DNA from 4 places in the Desulfosporosinus sp. Sb-LF genome. Region 1 is predicted to be linked to each of the others. Evidence: riboswitches for the same ligand, from Rfam matches in the RefSeq annotation. Region 1 holds a riboswitch; each other region holds the start of a gene.

What was found. A riboswitch is a leader RNA that binds a small molecule or an ion and turns the genes downstream of it on or off. The one in region 1 is predicted to bind cobalamin.
Region 2: it holds a riboswitch for cobalamin, as region 1 does, so the genes downstream of both, E4K68_RS05055 (hypothetical protein) here and E4K68_RS07105 (alpha-ribazole kinase) in region 1, are expected to answer to the same signal.
Region 3: it holds a riboswitch for cobalamin, as region 1 does, so the genes downstream of both, cobT (nicotinate-nucleotide--dimethylbenzimidazole phosphoribosyltransferase) here and E4K68_RS07105 (alpha-ribazole kinase) in region 1, are expected to answer to the same signal.
Region 4: it holds a riboswitch for cobalamin, as region 1 does, so the genes downstream of both, thiC (phosphomethylpyrimidine synthase ThiC) here and E4K68_RS07105 (alpha-ribazole kinase) in region 1, are expected to answer to the same signal.

Annotation. Positions count from the first base shown of each region.
Region 1 covers NZ_SPQR01000004.1:127,344-132,284, forward strand. The annotation lists gene E4K68_RS07095 (ABC transporter ATP-binding protein) at 1-1,746, opposite strand, end outside; gene E4K68_RS07100 (ECF transporter S component) at 1,764-2,279, opposite strand; gene E4K68_RS07105 (alpha-ribazole kinase) at 2,300-3,043, opposite strand; cobalamin riboswitch at 3,146-3,320, opposite strand; gene E4K68_RS07110 (YkvA family protein) at 3,420-3,719, opposite strand; gene E4K68_RS07115 (flavodoxin family protein) at 3,843-4,682, opposite strand; gene E4K68_RS07120 (DUF1540 domain-containing protein) at 4,930-4,941, shown strand, end outside.
Region 2 covers NZ_SPQR01000003.1:68,345-73,285, reverse strand. The annotation lists gene E4K68_RS05065 (hypothetical protein) at 256-543, shown strand; gene mch (methenyltetrahydromethanopterin cyclohydrolase) at 576-1,553, shown strand; cobalamin riboswitch at 1,828-2,011, shown strand; gene E4K68_RS05055 (hypothetical protein) at 2,113-2,334, shown strand; gene E4K68_RS05050 (UbiD family decarboxylase) at 2,397-3,770, shown strand; gene E4K68_RS05045 (hydantoinase/oxoprolinase family protein) at 3,927-4,941, shown strand, end outside.
Region 3 covers NZ_SPQR01000001.1:571,244-576,184, forward strand. The annotation lists gene cobS (adenosylcobinamide-GDP ribazoletransferase) at 1-424, opposite strand, end outside; gene cobU (bifunctional adenosylcobinamide kinase/adenosylcobinamide-phosphate guanylyltransferase) at 431-1,024, opposite strand; gene cobT (nicotinate-nucleotide--dimethylbenzimidazole phosphoribosyltransferase) at 1,080-2,159, opposite strand; cobalamin riboswitch at 2,269-2,444, opposite strand; gene E4K68_RS02800 (hypothetical protein) at 2,659-2,868, shown strand; gene E4K68_RS02805 (CoA transferase) at 2,890-3,864, shown strand; gene E4K68_RS02810 (CoA-transferase) at 3,864-4,670, shown strand; gene E4K68_RS02815 (cytochrome c) at 4,938-4,941, shown strand, end outside.
Region 4 covers NZ_SPQR01000003.1:288,499-293,439, forward strand. The annotation lists gene bzaB (B12 lower ligand biosynthesis ThiC-like protein BzaB) at 1-999, opposite strand, end outside; gene thiC (phosphomethylpyrimidine synthase ThiC) at 1,117-2,409, opposite strand; cobalamin riboswitch at 2,552-2,730, opposite strand; gene E4K68_RS06010 (3'-5' exonuclease) at 2,903-3,763, opposite strand; gene E4K68_RS06015 (aspartyl-phosphate phosphatase Spo0E family protein) at 3,846-4,016, opposite strand; gene E4K68_RS06020 (PAS domain S-box protein) at 4,168-4,941, opposite strand, start outside.

The sequences.
Region 1 (4,941 bases):
ACTTTCGAACATAGCAATGAACTCGTCGGGTTCGATCAAGGTTTCCTGAAACAAGACATCCTTCAATTGAGAAGAGAGCCTACAAAGTTGGGGTGGGACAATGGCAGCGTCAAGAAGCTTATCGTCCTTTGAAAAAACGTCACGAGGATTACCATCCATCAAGATACTGCCATCTTTGAGTACAATAACTCGGTTAGCATATTGGGCTACAAGGTCCATATCATGACTAATCATAATAATTGTGGTTCCTGCAGCATGTAATTTACGGATCAAACCCAACATCGCCTGAATTCCTGTCCAGTCTGATCCGGTAGTCGGTTCGTCTATGATGAGTATTTTGGGCTCGATTACAAGAATAGAGGCCATGGCTATCATTTGCCGTTCTCCTTTTCCTAAGGTGAACGGATGAACGTGACGGTATTTCTCTAACCCAGTAAACTGAAGCACCTGATCAACTCGGCCTTTGATTTCCATACCTTTGAAGCCAGCATTTTTGAGCCCATATTCTAATTCTTTCTCAACGGTAACAGAGAAAATTTGATGATCAGGATTTTGGAAGACATACCCGATCGTTTTGGACAAATGGTATGTATCATACTGAAGGGTATTCATGCCCTCTACGATAACTTCTCCGCTCGTTGGTTTCAGCAATCCATTCAAATGTTTGGCTAAGGTTGTTTTGCCAGCGCCATTTTGCCCGATTAGGGCTACAAACTCACCTGTTTCAATGGTTAGGTTAATTCCTTGTAAAGCAGGCTTTTCTGAATTGTATTGATAGACTAAGTTGCGAATCTGAATTGTTCCCTCATTCCGTACCTTGAAATAATCCGTCTCCTGCGGCAGAAGCGGCTGAGGGTTATCCCTCCGTTGTCCGTACTTAGGTAATAATCCTCTGATCAATTGTTCAGCAGACGAACTATCTAAAGGAATCTCGTCAAATGGAATCCAACCTTTTTCATAGAAATCCCATCCGATTAAACTGGTAGGTAAAGGCTTTATCCCATACTGACGTAAGAGGGGAATATTTCGAAAGAGTTCAGCTGGAACCCCTCGCCAAGCCACTTCCCCCTGGCTGAGCACAATCACCTCATCCGCTATATTGATCAGTTCTTCGCCGGAATGGTCGACTAACATAATTGTTAGATCTTTCTTGCGTCGTAGATCTTCTAACGTTTCATAGATTTCCGAACGTCCTACTGGATCAAGTTCCGAGGTAGGCTCATCAAGCACCAAGATTTCAGGTTCCATCACTAGAACGCCCGCAATCGCCAAACGTTGTTTTTCACCACCTGAAAGTTCCTCGGTTAAGCGTTGATTGTACCCTTTAAGGCGGACTTTTCCTAGAGTCCCATCGACTCTCTGATTAATTTCGTGCAACGAAACTAAAAAATTGCGTGGGCCAAACGCGGTATCTTCTTCAACGGTTCGACCGATGATCTGAGTCTCGGGATCCTGCAAGACGAGCCCAAGAACCCTTGACAACGACTGAATTGCGGTTTTCCTCACATTTTGACCGGCTGCGCTCACCTGTCCTGTCAGATCTCCTGCCAAGAGCTGAGGAATTAGACCGTTAAGACATAAACTCAAGGTCGTTTTCCCCGCTCCGGTAGCGCCCATTAAGACAATGAACGTTCCTTTTTGAACGGTAAGACTTACGTTCTTTAAACAAGGCTCTACGGCGTTTGGGTAACGGTAGGAGACATTCTTTAATTCAATAGCAATTTCAACGCGTTCCACGGTTTTCACGTCTTCCACCTCATTATTTAAATAAGCCGGCTACCCTTAATCCCTTTATAGGCAATTGCAGATATAATAACGTTAATGGCAGACCCAGCAACAAGAAAAGGCATTAATCCAAGAACCCCTCCCATACCCATCATAGGAAGCATAGCAAAAGATGATACGACTCCATTGAGGAGAATCCCCACGATGACAGCGGGAATGAGGCCCAGCTTCTGGCTCACCCAACGGTAGGCTAAAGCCCATAAAGCCATTTGGAAAGCAATATACAGATGAACAGGAATCGTCAAAGGAAATCCAATAACCGCTGATGTCAATAAATGACCAAAGGCAATGACGACCACTCCCTCTAGCCCTCCAAACGCTAAAGCACTGAAAAATCCAGGAGCAGAATCCATGCCGATAGTTCCCACAGGACTTGGAATTTTAATCAGAGCACCCACGGCACTTAAGGCGATGAAAATCGCCATAATCGATAGTCTTTTAACATTCCAAGCGGATAGTTTCAGGTCCTTTGTTTCTGTGTTTAAATTATTCATGGGCTATTCCTCCTTAGATTTTAGTCTAATCTACCTAGTTTAGTTAAGGGCAATCTCTCAAAACCAGAAGATTTGAGGTCAAAGATTGAGGACGATGAAGCCGAAACTATTAGACAAGTCGAAGGCCCAGCAGATTTATGCAAATCAAGGACACAAGAGGGATCAACGATCATCTGCTTCTTCACGTTAGAAGCAAGTTGCTGTGCTTCCACATGAATCCCTCTTGATCCAACAGGGATGATGTCGTGAACACCACAAATGTTTAAGAGGGCTTGGATGTGGTGAATTTGAACAATTTCAGAATCCTCAGGATTGTTGATCTCGGGGCCCACTTTAGGGAACCCTAAACAATAGATGTTATCACCGGATTGAGAAGTTCCGATGCGCAATTGGTTCTTCTCAGCCACACCAATCACGCTGACACCAAGGCCAGTTTGCTGTGTAATTATGTTTTTTTCAGTGCTGATCGCCATGGGTAGCGTCAATCTAGCGAATACTAACTCTTCTCTCACCCCCTCTAATATCCCTTCGCCAGTCGGATACGGCTCATTAGAAATTGCCACGGTCATCATCTGGGGAACAGCCCCAGTTGAAAGGACTTCCATCAGAGCGACTCGTGTGGTTAACCTCCCAGTAATAGACCACGAAATTCGGACCTCATCTAGATCTTTCATACCGATCGCTCCACAGGAATCACAAGAAGCCACAAGGTATTGTTCTTTACTAATTGAAACGACCTCGACATCTCGACCATGATACCCCAATCTCTTTCACCTTCCTTCGATAAGATAACAATAAAAAGTTCATGGTCAAAGTTCTTATCAACATGTGATAAGAATTTTGACCATGAACTTTACCTTAATTCATGATTTACATAAGTTACGGGCAGGTCTCCTGACTTAGAATCATCGTCCTATACGCCTTCCCGGTTATCCAGTGGCAGTGCATAGTTCTCCTCTTTACAGTGGTGGGTCCGTCTGGGATTCTCGCCCAGTTCCCTATTCTCCCTCATCAAAGGGCACCAGTAACGAACTATTTAGTTAAGCATAGTTTAATGCAAGGAGCGGAATATTACAAGAGTTTTTTGAATAATAGACGAGGTCAATTTGTGAATATCACGCACAGTTGTGATTATAATAATTAAATATTGAAAATAACGTCATAGGAAGACGCCTCAGTTGCTGAGGTGCTCCATATTTCTTCGATCGTCTCATGAGTAGAATCTCCTTGTTGTTTCCATTGTTTATATCGTTCAAGGTCAATACTTACTTGTGAAATAACAAAGCCAGCCACCGTCGCGTCATCGATAAATCCTGCAAATGGAATATAATCGAAGATCCCATCCTCTGGCGAAACGAAATAGACAATAGCCAAGACAATCATAAGGTGTGAGCGCGTTGGCATTTCTTTACAATTGCCATTAATCCAGTCTTTGAACACGCAGAACAGCAATTGGAATTTTTCCCAGGCTTCGCCCAGAGCACCCCGGTTGCTAGTGGCTTTTCTAAGTGCATCATTGAGAAGGTTTAGTAAAAATTCGTTTGATCTTTATTATGCATTAACTTAAGATTGCTTAATCCATTTATCTTGCCCTTTATAGCGGTTTCGTATTTCCGACAGCTCTTTACGGCGGTTGCCAAATTCTCGAACTTGCTCTACCAACCAGACCTGAAAGTGTTCTTTTAACGCATGTTTTTCAAAACGTCTACCTGCCAATCCGAAATCCCACTGTACACCGTTTTCCGAAGGATGGACGTCCGCTTCCTGACCACAAAAAGGGCAAACTGCATGATTTGGTTCAGGAAACTTCCAGAGATCCGACCAACATGTAGGGCATTGACCCTCTTCAAATTGACGAGGTTCACCGAACAATGACGCACCCAGCGAACGGATGCGCTCGAGCGATCTTTGATTTACCAAGGATTCACCGGGAAGTGCGCCCATAAACATGTGGGCATCTTTGACATTCAAGCCTATAAAACGAGCGTTTGCGATCAGGGCGGATAAGGTATACCCTTCCCAACCCTTAATTCCGGCAGTCCCAATGATTACACAGGGTTTCCCCCACAGCTCATCAAGATGTTGAGCAAGCGAAATAATCCGATCTCCAAACAACTTCGTGATTGCAGCCGGGCCTAAAGCATAGCAAGGGGCGGACAAAATGATCCCATCCGCTTCTTTAATTCGATCTAATAAGAAATACAAATCATCCGTTAGGGGGCAGCGTTGATCTGGAACTAAACAAGCATAGCAAGCTTTACAAGGCTGAAAATTCAATTCAGGCAGTTTGATGAGTTCTACCTCAAATTCCTCTCCAATTGAGGCGGCTGCCTCCTTGATTAAAATTTCTCCATTCGCTAATTTCCGTTGAGAAGCCACTAATCCTAAGATTCTTTTCATCATTATACCCTCTCTTCTTTTTATAAATTTCCCCGATTCTGGAGACGTGAAATTATCAGTTTGAACGTTTACTCTTCGGTAATAAATTATATCATACAGTTCTACTCCTTTTGTATGACAATTCAATCAAATCTCAATTTGCATATTAAGTTAATGAATTTATAGAACCTCTTTAACATTAATTGGGATTCATCAAATCGAAAAATATGGGGAAAATAGTTTAGAATTCAATTAAAGGGAGGAATGTTTTATGTCAGCTGCA
Region 2 (4,941 bases), on a different contig from region 1:
TTTCATAACATGCTTTTACCATCCTTTAGTGCTAAACCACTTGTAGGGTCCACATTTAAGGGTGTACAAGTAATTCTAACATAAGGGCATTCTGCGGAACAGTGAAAATCAGTAAGAAAGGAATGCTTTCAGATGGCTTTGAAGTCGTCTTGGACAAAGGGCTTAAAACCCGTCCGGATACGGCTTGCTGACTAAATATATGGTATGATAATATCAAGTCAGAAAATTCGAGATTAGAGTGAAGGCGGTTTGAGTATGTTTAAGATTACTGAGGATTGCATCGAAAAAAAATCCATGATCGAGTATTTCTCTTCGGACGCTAAAAAAGGTACTGAGGAATTTGAACAACTAATCAAAAAGTTTGAAGCTGAACCACAGTATATATTCCGTATGAGAGACCAGGACCTGGAAGTCTACTATATCGGCTACTCGGATGACTGTACTAGACCAAGGGGCTTTGATCCGTTAGATATGTATGGAGAATATTATGGTTGCAGGGATATTCAATATCTTAATGCTAAGGGTGAGTACGAGAGATTGTAGAACAATAATTTCACTTGGAGAAGGGAAACACTATGCTTTTGCCGCTTAGCCAAACCCATGAATTAAGTCCTAACCGTCAGGCTTTCCCGTTGGTTCAGAAATTCCTCTCCCGGAGCGAACTGCTTCGGGTCAAGGTTCACAAACAAAATGGGGTAACAGTGATCGATTGCGGTGTTCATGTTCAGGGTGGCTGGGAAGCAGGGACCTTGTTCGCGTCTGTTTGCCTCGGAGGGCTAGCCCAGGTTCAACAACATTGGTCAGACTTTAATGGGTTGCACTGGCCCGCAGTTGAAGTAGTCTCTGATCATCCGATCCGAGCTTGTCTGGCGTCCCAATATGCCGGATGGCCTATTAAAAATGGCAAGTTATTAGCAATGGGTTCTGGTCCGGGACGTGCTATTGTTCATGAGGGTGAAGTATTTGAAGTTTCAGGCTATGAGGATTATTCGGAGACAGCGATCATTTGTTTGGAAAGTGAGGAACTTCCTTCAGAAGAGGTGGTTCGGTATATTTTAGAGGAGTGTCAATGCGATCCCACAAATCTCTATATCATGGTAGCCCCTACTGCGTCACAGGTGGGTTCAGTTCAGATAGCGGCACGAGCCTTGGAAACTGGCTTATCTAAACTCATGGAACTGGGCTATAATATAGAGAACATAGTATCCGGTTCGGGTATTTGTCCGTTATCACCAGTAGCGGGTGATAATCTAAGTGCCCTTGGGCGGACAAACGATGCGCTTCTTTATGGTTCGACAGTACTTTATTACCTTCATGATGATGATAAAGCTCTCGATTCTCTGGTGAAGCTGGTTCCGTCATCGTCTTCTCGGGAATATGGTCGACCTTTTGCGGAGGTGTATAAGGAATGTGGGGATTTTTACGATATCGACCCACGTCTGTTTAGCCCTGCGGAAGTGTGGTTATGTAATTTAAAGAGTGGTAACTCGTTTCATGCCGGATCCTTGCGTCCTGATATTTTGCGTAATTCATTTGGGCTAGGAATAAACTGAGGGTAGAGCATTCGTTTATAGATTGTTTATAAACTGTTTAGAAATAATTAAGATCAATGGTTTAGAATATAGGTAAATGCTTCTGGAAAACAATAAAATTGATAAGTATCAAAGCGGTAAGGCTCAGACGTGGGTTTTACCGTTTTGATCTGTCTATCAACGAAACTCATCGAAAAAGAATTTACCCTAGTTCATGATTAGAAGCAGGGAATTTAATAATGGCGTCGAAACATATAAAAAACACATAATCCACTCTTAATTCATGGTGGATTGGTAATAAGGAATTATTACAGGTGCCCCAATTGGGGAGAATAGGGAATCAGGTAGTATATTAATCCTGAGCGGACCCACCACTGTGAAGAGGGAGTCCTGTACACTGGCCACTGGCATTTGCTGGGAAGGCGTACGGCGATGATGAACTTTGAGCCAGAAGACCTGCCTGTAATATTGAACTTAGCCTTTTTTGATAAGGCTAATAATGGGCGATGGTAAAGTCTACAGTCATATAGGACTGTGGGCTTTTTCTATTGTCTTTTTGCATTGTGGGTGAGAATGAGAGGTGATTAGCGATACATTAAGTGGAGTCACTACTATTGGCACAGGTCGATACAAACTTGTCGGGAACTTCTGCGTTGGGGCAGGTCTCTTTATAGTTTTGAAGTTACCGCTTAAAGTCGTTTTGATTTCGTCGTGTATGACGGCGGATGTAAGTATCATTGGAGGTACTATCTTGACTAAGTTTGTTGTTGATGCCTTACATAAAAGTGGATCAGCTCAATAGGTCGCTCCACTTTCATTGAGGCTTATTAAATATTAACATGATTATTTGAGGAGGCGTAGAAGTTGGAGCAGGATCTGAGATCATTTATCGAACGAGTTAAGCAGCAAAACCCCTTAGAGGTTGTCCATATTCATGAGGAGATTGACCCAAAGTATGAAATTAGTACCTTGATTATGGAATTAGAGAAAGTGCGGCGCTATCCGCTGACGATTTTTGATAACGTTAAAGGGCATGATATCTCCGTTGTCACTAATGTTTTGGCTCCTCGCGAGCGTTTGGCATTGGCTATGGGTGTTCATCCCAACGATCTTGCCGCTGAGTTTTCCAAGCGAATCAATCAGCGGATCGAGCCTGTCGAGATAGCTGATGCTCCGTTTCGGGAGAATGTTGTTATAGGCCCAGAGGTTGATTTGTATAAATTGCCAATTTTGACTCACTTCCCAATTGATGCTGGACCCTACATTACAGCAGGCTTGGTCATTGCTAAAGATCCAGTGACGGGTGCTGATACAGCAGGTTATCACCGGATGCAGTTAAAGGGTAGGGACAAATTAGGGATTAGCCTCCATTCTAGGCAACGTTTATGGGAGTACTTCCGCCGCTCGGAAGAAATGGGTAAATCGCTCGAAGCGACGATTGTACTCGGTATCCACCCTAATATTTCGATGGGGTCAATGGCCTTGATCCCTTATGATCAAGGTAAATTTGCAGCGATGGGGGGATTATTTGGGTCTCCGCTGAAGGTCGCTCGCTGCAAGATGGTCGATCTGACGGTTCCTGCTTATGCTGAGGTTATCATCGAGGGGGAAATCGTCGCAGGAGAACGAGAAGCTGAAGGCCCTTTTGCAGAATTCACAAATTATGCCTGTTATCGCAGCACGGAAAATTTGTTCAAGGTTAAGGCAATTCAGTACCGCACGAAACCGCTCTTTCAGGATATTACACCAGCCATGAGTTCAGAGCATATTACGATTGTCGCTGTACAGCGAGAAGGGGATGTCCTGAATGCGCTGAAAAGGACTCTGCCTAATATTAAAAGTGTTCATGCTCCCATTTCGGCTTGTGGATTGTTCCACTGTTACATTTCCATGAAGAAGATTGCTGAGGGACAGGCCCAGCAAGCCATCTTTACGGCCTTCTCGGTGGATCATAATCTGAAGATGGTCGTTGTAGTCGATGAAGATGTGGACGTTTTCGATGAACGCCAGGTGCTTTGGGCCATGGCCACTAGACTTCAAGCGGATAGAGGAGTGACGATCATACCGCAGCATATGGGTATGGGCTGTACTTTAGATCCTTCGAGTGATGAATTAAGTCGAACTGCCAAAATGGGTATTGATGCGACGAAACCCCTTTCAGGTTTTGCGCCCACAGTGGAGATGTCATCTGAGGTTCAGCATAAGGTACAGCGTTTTATGGAGTCCTTCGGCCTATAACTGGGGTTCGAATGGATTGTTGAATGCTTATTTTTTATTAGCTTTAGTCCCCACAATGGGGACTTCTTCATTATGACTAGAGAGAAGGGTCTAAAAGAATCAAGGTGGTTTTAAAGCTTATTTTACTTATTTTTAGCTAACAGGGAGATGGAAGAAATGTACAAAATTGCAGTTGATGTAGGGGGTACGTTCGCGGACTTTGTGGTTCGGGATCAGCATGGATGTTCCTTTACCACCAAGGTTCCTTCTGGCCTAGAAAACCCTCTGGAATCGATTTTGCGAGGCCTAACTGATTTGGCGCAGGGTTTCGGCTTATCACTCTCAGAATTCCTTGGGCAAACCGACAAGTTTATTCATGGGACGACTGTAGGTATCAATGCCTTGCTGCAGGGTCAAGGTGCAAAAACAGCTTTGATCACGACCGAGGGCTTTCGCGATTCATTGGAATTAAGACGTTCACGTTTGGCTGAACAATGGGATTTTCGTGTTGCTTTACCCCCCGTTTTAGTACCGCGGTATTTGCGCATAGGGCTTCGGGAACGTATGGATTATAAGGGTATGTCTATCAAATCCGTGGATCACGCCCAAATAAAGGAGATTGCCGATTTCTTGCGGCAACAAGAGGTAGAATCCGTTGCGGTATGTTTGCTCTTTGCCTGTCGTAATCCGGAGCATGAAGAAGGGTTTAAAGATCAATTGCAAGGTCTTTTGCCCAACGTATTTATCACGCTTTCGTCTGAACTTTCTTCCCAACTTGGGGAATATGAACGAACTACCACAACAGTTCTAAATGCACGCTTAAGTCCTGTGTTAAGTAATTATCTACTGGATTTGAGGTCTCACATGCGTAATAACGGTCTTCAAGTGCCAATATCCATCGCCCAGAATAATGGCGGTTTAACGGATTTAAGGCAAGCAAGTCAGCGTGCTGTGCACAGTTTGTTTTCCGGTCCGGCTGGAGGGGTCAAAGGGGGATGGGCCTTGGCTCATGAACAGGATTTGCCCGAATTGGTCGTGGCAGATATGGGGGGGACAAGCTTTGATGTTTCCCTAATTAGGCAAGGAACGATGGAAGTGAACCATCAGGCCGAGATCGCCGGATACCCTGTCCAATTGCCGATGTTAGATATTCATACAGTTGGGGCAGGTGGGGGAAGTATTGCTTGGTTGG
Region 3 (4,941 bases), on a different contig from region 1:
TGGGCATAACAATTAGGATGGAAAGAGATTGGGGGCTAGTCAGACTGGCAAGTAAGGTGAACTTAAGAAGTAATAAGCCGACTAGTGCCATAGAGGCGTGGGCCCCAACTCGGCTATCCTTCATGATTTCCAGGATTTGTTCTGGACTTCGAGCGGATAATAATCCATCCATACTATCCATAAACCCATCTAGATGGATTCCTCCTGTAAGCATTAACTCTGCAGCTAATAAGATAGCACCTAAAACCAAAGGGGGGTAATACGGAATTAAAGCCTTCGCCAAAAGCCAGAGGATTAGACCGATCACTAATCCAACCCCGGGATAATACCTGTAACTATGTGTAAATTCTTCCGAAGAAACGTCTTTTGGTGATGGAAAAGGAAGCCGAGTCAAAAAGGTTAGGGCAATGACAAACCCGCGCAAATTAAATCACTCCTTGAGTAGGGAAGCAAGCAGTTTCTCACCGGAGTGTTTAATCTCCATAGGAAAACCAGCTACGACCAAATACACTTGATCTGCACACTGAGCCAGGATTTGATTGCTGCGTCCGGACAAATCGCGGTAAGCTCGGGCCAAGGGGTTTTCGGGAACAATTCCTTGACCCACTTCGTTGGTGACAAAGAGGACTTGCGGTTTTATCTCTTGGGCAAGCAGGGCGACTTCCTGAACCATAGCTAGGATTTGCCCCTCAATGGTGGGACTAGCCTCATCTTGGTTTGATGATTCTGCTTGTTCTGCTAAAAGAAGATTAGTAAGCCAGAGAGTGACACAATCGAGGAGAATAACTCCGTTCTCGTCTTTTAGTCGGATTAAGGTATCACGAATGTTCAGGGGTTCTTCGATGAGCTGCCAAGTAGACGGACGTTGTTTCTGATGTTTCTTAACGCGCTGGGCCATTTCTTCGTCCCAGACCTGGGCGGTCGCAATGTATGTGACTGGACAATTTGCTGAAGCAGCTAGGAGTTCGGCAAAGCTGCTTTTACCGCTCCTCGCACCGCCTGTGATGAGTGTAAATTGAGACATAACATTCACCGACTCCCCTAGTTTATTGGATGGAGATGAGACATGCTGCTTCGGGTTAGCTTGATTGCTCACTGACTCCTGCATCAGCAAAGGTCGCCATTTCCTCGAGGATATGAAGGGCGGATTCAACAATGTAAAAGGTTATGGCGGCTCCTGTTCCTTCACCAAGTCTCATATTCAGGTTAAGTATTGGATCAAGCCCTAGGCCGGATAATGCATTGCGGTGACCTATTTCGACGGACCCATGAGAGGGAATCATATAGGCGATGCTCTTAGGAGCCAGTTTTGAAGCAATGAGTGCGCCAGCAGTCGAGATAAATCCGTCGATCACAATGGGAACATGGCTAGCAGCAGCTTGAAGGATCGAACCAGCAATCGCCGCAATTTCTAAGCCCCCTACTTTGGTTAGAACATCGAGGGCGTCCGTTATATCAGGTTGATTGACTTCAATGGCTTTTTCAATGGCACAACGTTTTCTAATGACTCCGGCGTCGTCGATTCCGGTTCCACGCCCAACCACATCTTCAATGGAGGAATTCGTCAAGAGGGCGACGATGGCAGAACTTGGGGTAGTATTACCGATTCCGAGTTCACCTGTGGCAAAAAGGTTATATCCTTCAGCGATCTTTTCAGAGGCAACCTCAGCTCCGACTAGTAGAGCTTGTAAGGCTTCTTGCCGTGTCATGGCTGGGCCTTTGGCCATATTTTTAGTCCCATCAGCGACACGTTTATGAATAATATTTCCCTCTAATGGAAAGGCAATACCGACATCAGTCAAAAATACCTCGGCATTCGCTTGGCGAGATAGAACATTGATGGCGGCCCCACCGTTCATGATATTATACGCCATCTGAGGGGTAACTTCCTGAGGAAAGGCACTTACTCCTTCTTCGACGACTCCATGATCTCCTGCCATTAATAGGACGGCTTTCTTTTGGATTTTAGGGCGGGAGGTTCGTTGGATGCCGCCGAGTTGCTTGGCCAAATGTTCTAATTGGCCCAGGCTTCCCTGAGGTTTAGTGAGTGAATCTAAGCGAACTTGGATTTGGGCCATAGCTTCCTCGTCAAGGTCTGAAATGCTCGCAATCAGAGTTTCAAGTTGAGAAAATAGTTGGGATTCTGTTAATTTTTCCATTGGTTTTCTCCCCCTTAATATTTTTATTTGTAAAAAAAAGTAAAGTCCTGACCACAAATAACTTTGTAGTCGGGACTTTACCGTCATCACCGCCGCTCCCCACGGTGTGGGAAACGTAAACATCTTAGGCAGGTCTCCTGGCTAACGAATCATCGCTTAATCCGTAACCTTCCCAGCATAACGCCAGTGGTTTACGAAGCTCATCGAATACAGTGGTGGGTCCGCGTCGGTTTTAAACCGAACTTCCCTATTCTCCCAATGGGCACCTAAAATGTATATATTCTTTCTTTTAAGCATAACACACCCTTTTTCTAATCTCAAGTACTTGTTCATAATTTGACGAGCTTTAACTCTGTTTGGTGCCTGAAGGCAAATGAAGGGCACTCAACACTACGATGTCGGGGAGTTAAAACATGAGAAACTGGGCAAATAATATAAAATATTCATATTTATTTGAATAATATAAAAATAAGTCTTGACGTCCTAATGAGGGCTAGGTATGATGTTATTATTAGGAATCTTAGTGAGAGAATGTTCCCTTCAAGAGAGAAAAGAGAAGAACGTGAGGTGTGAGAAATTCAAAGGTCAGACACGTCTTTACAAGGACTCAATTGACGAATGTGGGTATTTCTCCATCAGTTTAGGAACAGATTTTTCGATGGTAGCGATTGAAAATGTCTCCAACAAAAAAGTGCTAAAAACCAGCTAATAAAAAAGGAGGTATAAATACATGAGCAGACCCCAAAAAGTTAGTTTAGCAGAGGCCATCAGCTTTATTAACGATGGCGACATGCTGACATTTAGCGGATTTACCATCTGGCGTCGTCCAATGGCAGCCATCATGGAACTAATTCGACAGGGTAAGAAAAACTTGCATTTAGTGGAGGTCAACGGCGGGACCCACAGTGATATGTTGATCGGGGCCGGTTGTGTAAAGATATGGGAGTCGTGTTGGAATGGTCACGAATTATTTGGCAAGATCGCAGGAAATATGGCTCGCAAAGTCGAAGCGGGCGAGTTAATCATTGAAGATTACAGCCATGTGCAGATGCTTTGCCGTTTGGTGGCAGGTTCTCAAGGGATACCGTTTACGCCCACTTATGCTGCGCTGGGGTCCGATATTTTGAATCCGGAATACGATATGCTGGGTAAAGCTGGTCTGCGTGATGGCTCTAATCCCAAAATACCAGCAAAAAAATACGAAATATACAAAGAGAACTTTACCGGGACTGAAGTGGCTCTAATTCCAGCTGCCCAGCCCAATTGGTGCATTGCGCACGTTAATATGGTGGGCTCAGAGGGAACCGTTCGGGTATTGGGACAAAAGTTCAGTGATGAGGAGGCGATGAAATCAGCCGACAAGTTAATCGTCATTACTGAGCAGATCGTACCGGAAGAGTTCATCCGTCGTGAGCCGGAAAGGAATCTTATTCCGCCTCACTTGGTTGACTATATTGTGGAATTACCTTGGGGAGCCCATCCCACGGGATGTTTTGGCGCTTATGAAACAGATGGGGCTTTCATCAATAATTTCTTCACTAAGACGCGTACCCAGGAAGGCTTTGATGAATGGGCTAAAGAATGGATCTTTGGAGTTGCTGATCATGAGGAATATCTTAACAAGCTGGGCGTCAGCCGCCTAGAAACTTTGAGGGCCAGCGCTGCGCTAGGCTATTCCACCAAAGTGAAAAGGGGGTCGAGATAATGGCTAGTAATGATTTTGCAAAAGTTGGCGAATTCAAACCAATCGACCTTCTGGCCGTATCCGCAGCAAGAGAGGTAACAGACGGGGAGGTTGTTTTTGCAGGAACCGGATTGCCCATGTTGGCTATCATGTTGGCTCAGAAAACCACTGCGCCTAACGCAGTATGTATTTATGAGGCCGGCAGTGTGGATGGAAGGCCCATTTCTCTGCCCACCTCCGTGGGGGATGCTCGCTGTATCTATCAGGCTTCGATTGCTTCTGGTTTATACGACGTTTTTGGACAACTGCAAAGAGGAAATGTGGATATGGCTTTCTTAGGTGGTGCAGAAATCGATCAGTATGGCAGTGTCAATACCACCGCCATGGGGGGCTACTCCCCAGTCGGCAAGCGTCTAACGGGTAGTGGTGGAAACGCCGACATTAATGCTCTCGCTAAAAGAACTGTCTTTATTATGATTCAGGAGAAACGACGTTTTGTAGAACGCTGTAGCTACATCACTTCACCGGGATGGAGAATCCCTAAGTGGCCGGGTGGCGAATTCGTCCATAAAAAAGAGGTTTACGGCAAGGCTTTCCGGGGCGGTCCCTGGGCTGTTATATCCAATATGGGTGTCTATCATTTTGATGACGATGGAATAATATATCTAGATACGGTTCATCCAGGTTTTACCCCTGAACAGGTCAGAGAAAACTGCATGTTTGACTTGAATATTTCGAGGGTGAGCGGGGAAACCAAGCCTCCAACTTACAATGAGTTAGAACTACTTTACAAGACGGTTGATCCGGAAGGTATTTTCTTACCTTAAGAATAGCTGTAATCGAAGTAAACCATATAGGTAATTAATATGAAAACTAATGCTTAATACAAAAAAACACAAAAAAGATAAGCAATTCCTTGAAGAATTGCTTATCTTTTTTGTGTTTTTTCATAGATTGAACATATTTTCAATCTATGAAATCGCATTTAGTATGATTAGATTCGTCGAAGGGAATAAATAAACTAGCTCAATTAATAAACGATCCCTTTACGGGTTAAACCCTGAATTAGTAATATGAGGGAGGTCGAAATAATCATGA
Region 4 (4,941 bases), on a different contig from region 1:
ATGTTCGGCAGGTGTAACATAGCAAATGAAGTTTGCACCTGATATAGCAGCAGTTGTTGCTCCGATGGCTGCTGTAATATGGTCATAGCCCGGCGCAATATCCGTGACTAAATTGCCAAGAATATAGTACGGCACGTGGTGGCAAAGTTGTTTTTGGAGCAAGATCGTTGCTGGGATTTGGTCCAATGGAACGTGACCTGGTCCCTCTACCATAACTTGTACTCCAGCTTCCAGGGCTCGTTGCACCAATTCTCCAGCCACAATCAATCCTTGGACTTGGGCGCGGTCTAGTGAATCTTCGATACAACCAGGTCGGATAGCATCTCCAACACTAAGCGTTACATCGTATTTCTTACAAATTTCAAGAACTCGATCAAATTGAGCATAGAGAGGATTCTCTTGCTCGTGGTGGAACATCCAGCCTGTTATAAAGGCCCCTCCACGACTCACGATATCAGTAATTCGTCCTTGATTTTTTAATCTTTCAATAATAGACATGTTTAAAGCAGCATGAATTGCCATAAAATCGATGCCACGCTTTGCCTGACGTTCAATCATTTCGAACATATCCTCAGCCGTCATACCTACAACACTTCCGTGTTTGTCAATACTTTCCATTCCACCTTGGTAGCTTGGAACAGAGCCGACAGGTAGAGTGAAGTTTTCGATCACCTGATGGTGGAAAGCATCAACATCTCCGCCAATACTTAATTCCATAATCGTATCCGCGCCAGCCGCAACGGCAACCTTTATTTTATGGAGCTCATCTGAAAAGTCCACACAGTCCGGTGACGTCCCAATATTGGCATTTACTTTGGTACGAAGTCCTTCCCCTACCGCAATCGCGTTACAGTTCTTGTGTTGTTTGTTCTTTATGATCACGACCCGGCCTTGCGCTACCTTCTCGCATAACGCTTCCGCTGTAAGCCCTTCTACTTTTGCTAATCTTTCTACCTCAGGCGTAATAATTCCTTGTCTTGCTTTGATAAGTTGTGTCATTTTAATCTCTCCATTCTAAATTAAAATTTTTTCTTTTTTTACAATGGTACTACTGGTTACGCTTAACTTAGCTGAACTTATCATATCAGTTATCTGACCTTTGGCCTCGGCCTTCTGTCAGCACTCCCACGGCAGTTCTTGAAAGAACTCGCCAGCCACAGCCATGGCGCAACCCTTTTCACATTTTTTGCAGAAAGATTTCTCGCTCGAGTGGAAATCCGTTAGCCTTTCTTGATCTAAGGCTAACGTTTTTTGGGCCTCTACATTCTGCTCCCGTCGTGCTTGACTCATTTGAAGGTCCCATTTTTCTGCTCCTGGGTACCCTTTTGCAAGATCAGCTACATGAGCAGCAATACGCGAAGCTACTACTCCCCGGTAAACATCCTGCGCGTTGGGATAAGCTATGTGTTCAGCAGGTGTGACGTAGCAAAGAATATCTGCACCAGCAGCACCTGCCATGGCTCCTCCAATAGCAGCTGTAATTTCGTCATATCCTGGGGCTACATCTGTCGATACCGGACCAAAGACAAAATACGGAGCACCTTGACATACTTGTTTTTCTAATTTAACAGTTGTAGCAATTTGATTTGGTGGAGTATGACCGGGTCCCTTAATCATGATTTGAACCCCTGCTTGTCTGCTACGCTTTACCAACTCGCCTAAAACGACGAGTTCTTCAGCCTGCGAACGACATAATGAATCTGCACCTGCACCCGGTCGCATGGCATCTGCTAAACTTAAGGTAACTTCGTACTTTTTGGCAATTTCCAGGATGCGGTCGAACATAGTATACAAAAAGTTTTCCTTATTATGATAGAGCATCCAGCCCATCAATAAGGACCCGCCTCGGCTCACCAGATTAAGGACTCGCTGATCTTCCTTCGCCGTTTTAAAGAGTCCGTAGTGAAGGGCGCTATGGAGAGCCATAAAATCCACGCCATCGGCAGCTTGGCGTTCCATAACCTTGAAAAAGTCTTCTGGCTCAAGCGCTAAGGCTGAACCCCTGGTATTTACAGCTTCAGCAAAAGCCTGGTAAACGGGTAGTGTACCCAAGGGCAACGGTACTCTTTTTATAATTGTCCGCCTTGCCTCGTCCATATTGCCGGCCGTACTCAGATCCATGACAGCATTTGTTCCTGCCCTGATTGCCTCATCCACTTTAAAAAGTTCATCAGCAAGACTATCCTCGTCTGCGGCTAGGCCAATACTGGCACTAACCTTGGTACTTAGGCCCAACCCGAACCCTTGGGGTTTTTGTGGCTTGTGATGAGTGTTATAGGGAATAACAATCCGTCCGGTAGCAACTCTTTCCATCAGGAGCTGGACATTCATCTGTTCATTTTGAGCTACCAAGGTAAACAACGGGATTTCCTGACCCTTTTGGGCCATTTCCATTAATGTCAACACCATAACTCTCCCTTCTCTGTTTAGAGTCATTACCTTGACAAAAACATTCGGCAGTGGTAAAAAAATAAAAAAAGTCTCTAATCACACAGTGACTAGAGACTTTTCCATAATCTCATCCACACTACTCTTGGTTCTTCGACAAGGTAGGCTTGGGCAAACTACAGGCAGGTCTCCTGGCTTACGGATCAATGTCTGAAGCACCTTCCAGGAACTACCCCGTGGCTATACTTCTTACTCCCCGTTTACAGTGGCGGGACCGCGCCGGACTTACACCGACTTCCCTATTCTCCTCTTAAGTGAGGCACCTGTAATTTTAAGTTTTCTAAGCGTAGTATAACCAATAAACTTGTGTTTGACAAGAGTTTTCTTAAAATTCAGACCGATACTGTTACCGAAATTATTTATCCACTTCCACAAACTAAGACTTTCTCTTTTTCCTTGGCAGAAACAAATGCCGAAAAATAAGAAGGGTAGCCTCAAATTTACGCTATCCTTCTTATTCGATATTCGGCAATTCTGGTGTTATCTTTTCGTCTGATCCTAATTCATCTGTTTTATAAATAGCATTTTTCGAAAAAATACTATACTCACCATCTTTATGTGTAATTCTTGAAACATGTCTTATATGAATCTTACATTCAGCACAATAACCAAACGCAAAATACTTTTTCAATTTAGTGACTTCCGTATCTTTCGGCACGAATCTGCCACAGCCTGGACACCTTATATCAGCTTTATCTAGTAAAGTTTTCAGATCTTCTAACTTCTCTTCATTTTCTTTCTGAATTCTTTCCCAATTTATGATTGGATTAGAAGAAGAATCATAAACCTTCTTGAAGATCTTCGCAGTATAAGATGCATCGCTCAAGGCATCGTGAAAGGGAGAACTTATTTCAATTTCAAGGCCTTCTACCGCGCCTTCTAGACTTGGTTGTTGAGTTAGACTCTCATAATTCATATAAATTTGTTGAATATTAATAAATTTGTCAAAAGAAATAGAGTTGAAACCAAAAAAAAGACAATTATCTCTTAACGCCAGAATATCATCATGCCCCCAAGAGCATAATACCGCTTCATTTCCAATCCAAGTATTGAAACTCTCAATCGCTTTTGGGAAAAGTGTTCCGCGAGCAACCTGACTCGTGTTAATATTTGTTTTTCTTTTTACAAAGGGGTTAATTCTCTTATAAATTACCGGCTTAATCAGCAAATCAAACTCAGCAATGGTCTCTAATTTTTCATTTAATTTGACTGCACCGATTTGAATAATTTCATTTTTTAGATCAGGGTTAGCCGATTCGCCTTCTCTAAATGGAAAAAACATATTAAATTCTAGATCAAATACAATATAATTCATATTGCCCTCCCATGTTATTCTCCTATTATAATCCCTCCTTCGAATAAACGCACAAAGAATTTTATCGTTTCGCCCTTCGAGTTTACCAAAAGCTTAGCTGCTGATAAGAAGAAATCCTTTGGTATTGGTTGAGTAAATGATCTAACTGCTGGCTCACTTTCACAACTTCACTGTCAACAAGGTCATGAGTTGACCCGAATTTATTGAGTTTCTTCCGCAATTCCTCTATTCTTTTCAAAAGTTTCTTTTCCACATAGATTCCTCCCGAAATGTCATTCTCAAGGAGAATCTTATTGCTTTTTTGGTGAAATGGCAAGAAAATAATATCCATTAATAGGTAATCATTTGTCGTAATATGGAAATACAAGTAGCACGAGGCATAAGAAAACCTACTTTTCTCTCTTTTATATAATCTTCATCAAAAGTACCTCATTTCCCTTAGCGTTATAGATCACTTTGTCACAAAATGATCTCATCAAGAAAATTCCACGTCCACCTTCAGCCTCTAGCAGACCATCAAACTCACTTACATAATTGCTCGCCACTCGTTTTGCAGTAACTTCTCCCGCGTTAAAACCTGGACCATCATCCTTAACCCTTATGATTAGTCTGCTACCTATTCGCCTTGTTTTAACACGAACCCGCCCACAAGAACCAAAACTATTGTTCATCGCTTCGTTGACAGCAACCTCCAGCATCGGTGCGTGGATTGGTGAGTTCCTTTCCAGAAATTCACTAATAATCACCTGAGCACGTTCGAGTTCCACTTCGCCTTTAATATCTAACACATTTATTTCCTCTAGATCCTGGCGGATTTCAATACAAACAGCGGAGAAGTCATCGTTCCTTTCGGGACATTTTGCTAGTTCCTCAAACCAACGCATATATCCTGTTAACCCTTCCTGCTTACTTATTCCGTTTAACTCGATCAGATCTGATACTCCATCGCTCATCATGCAATAGATTTCTCCAGCTTTGACGGGTATTATGTACGTTTCAATTTCTGGTACATTCACAATACCAAGATAGCAACCCGATAAGGGAACCAAAGTACACTCATCCGGCTTAGCGGCCAAGAATAACGTTATTCCAGCGCAGATAAGTTTTAGCACACCAGCTAGTAGATCGAACTCAAAATATAATAGGGCTACAAAAGAATCCTCATACAGATATTGCAT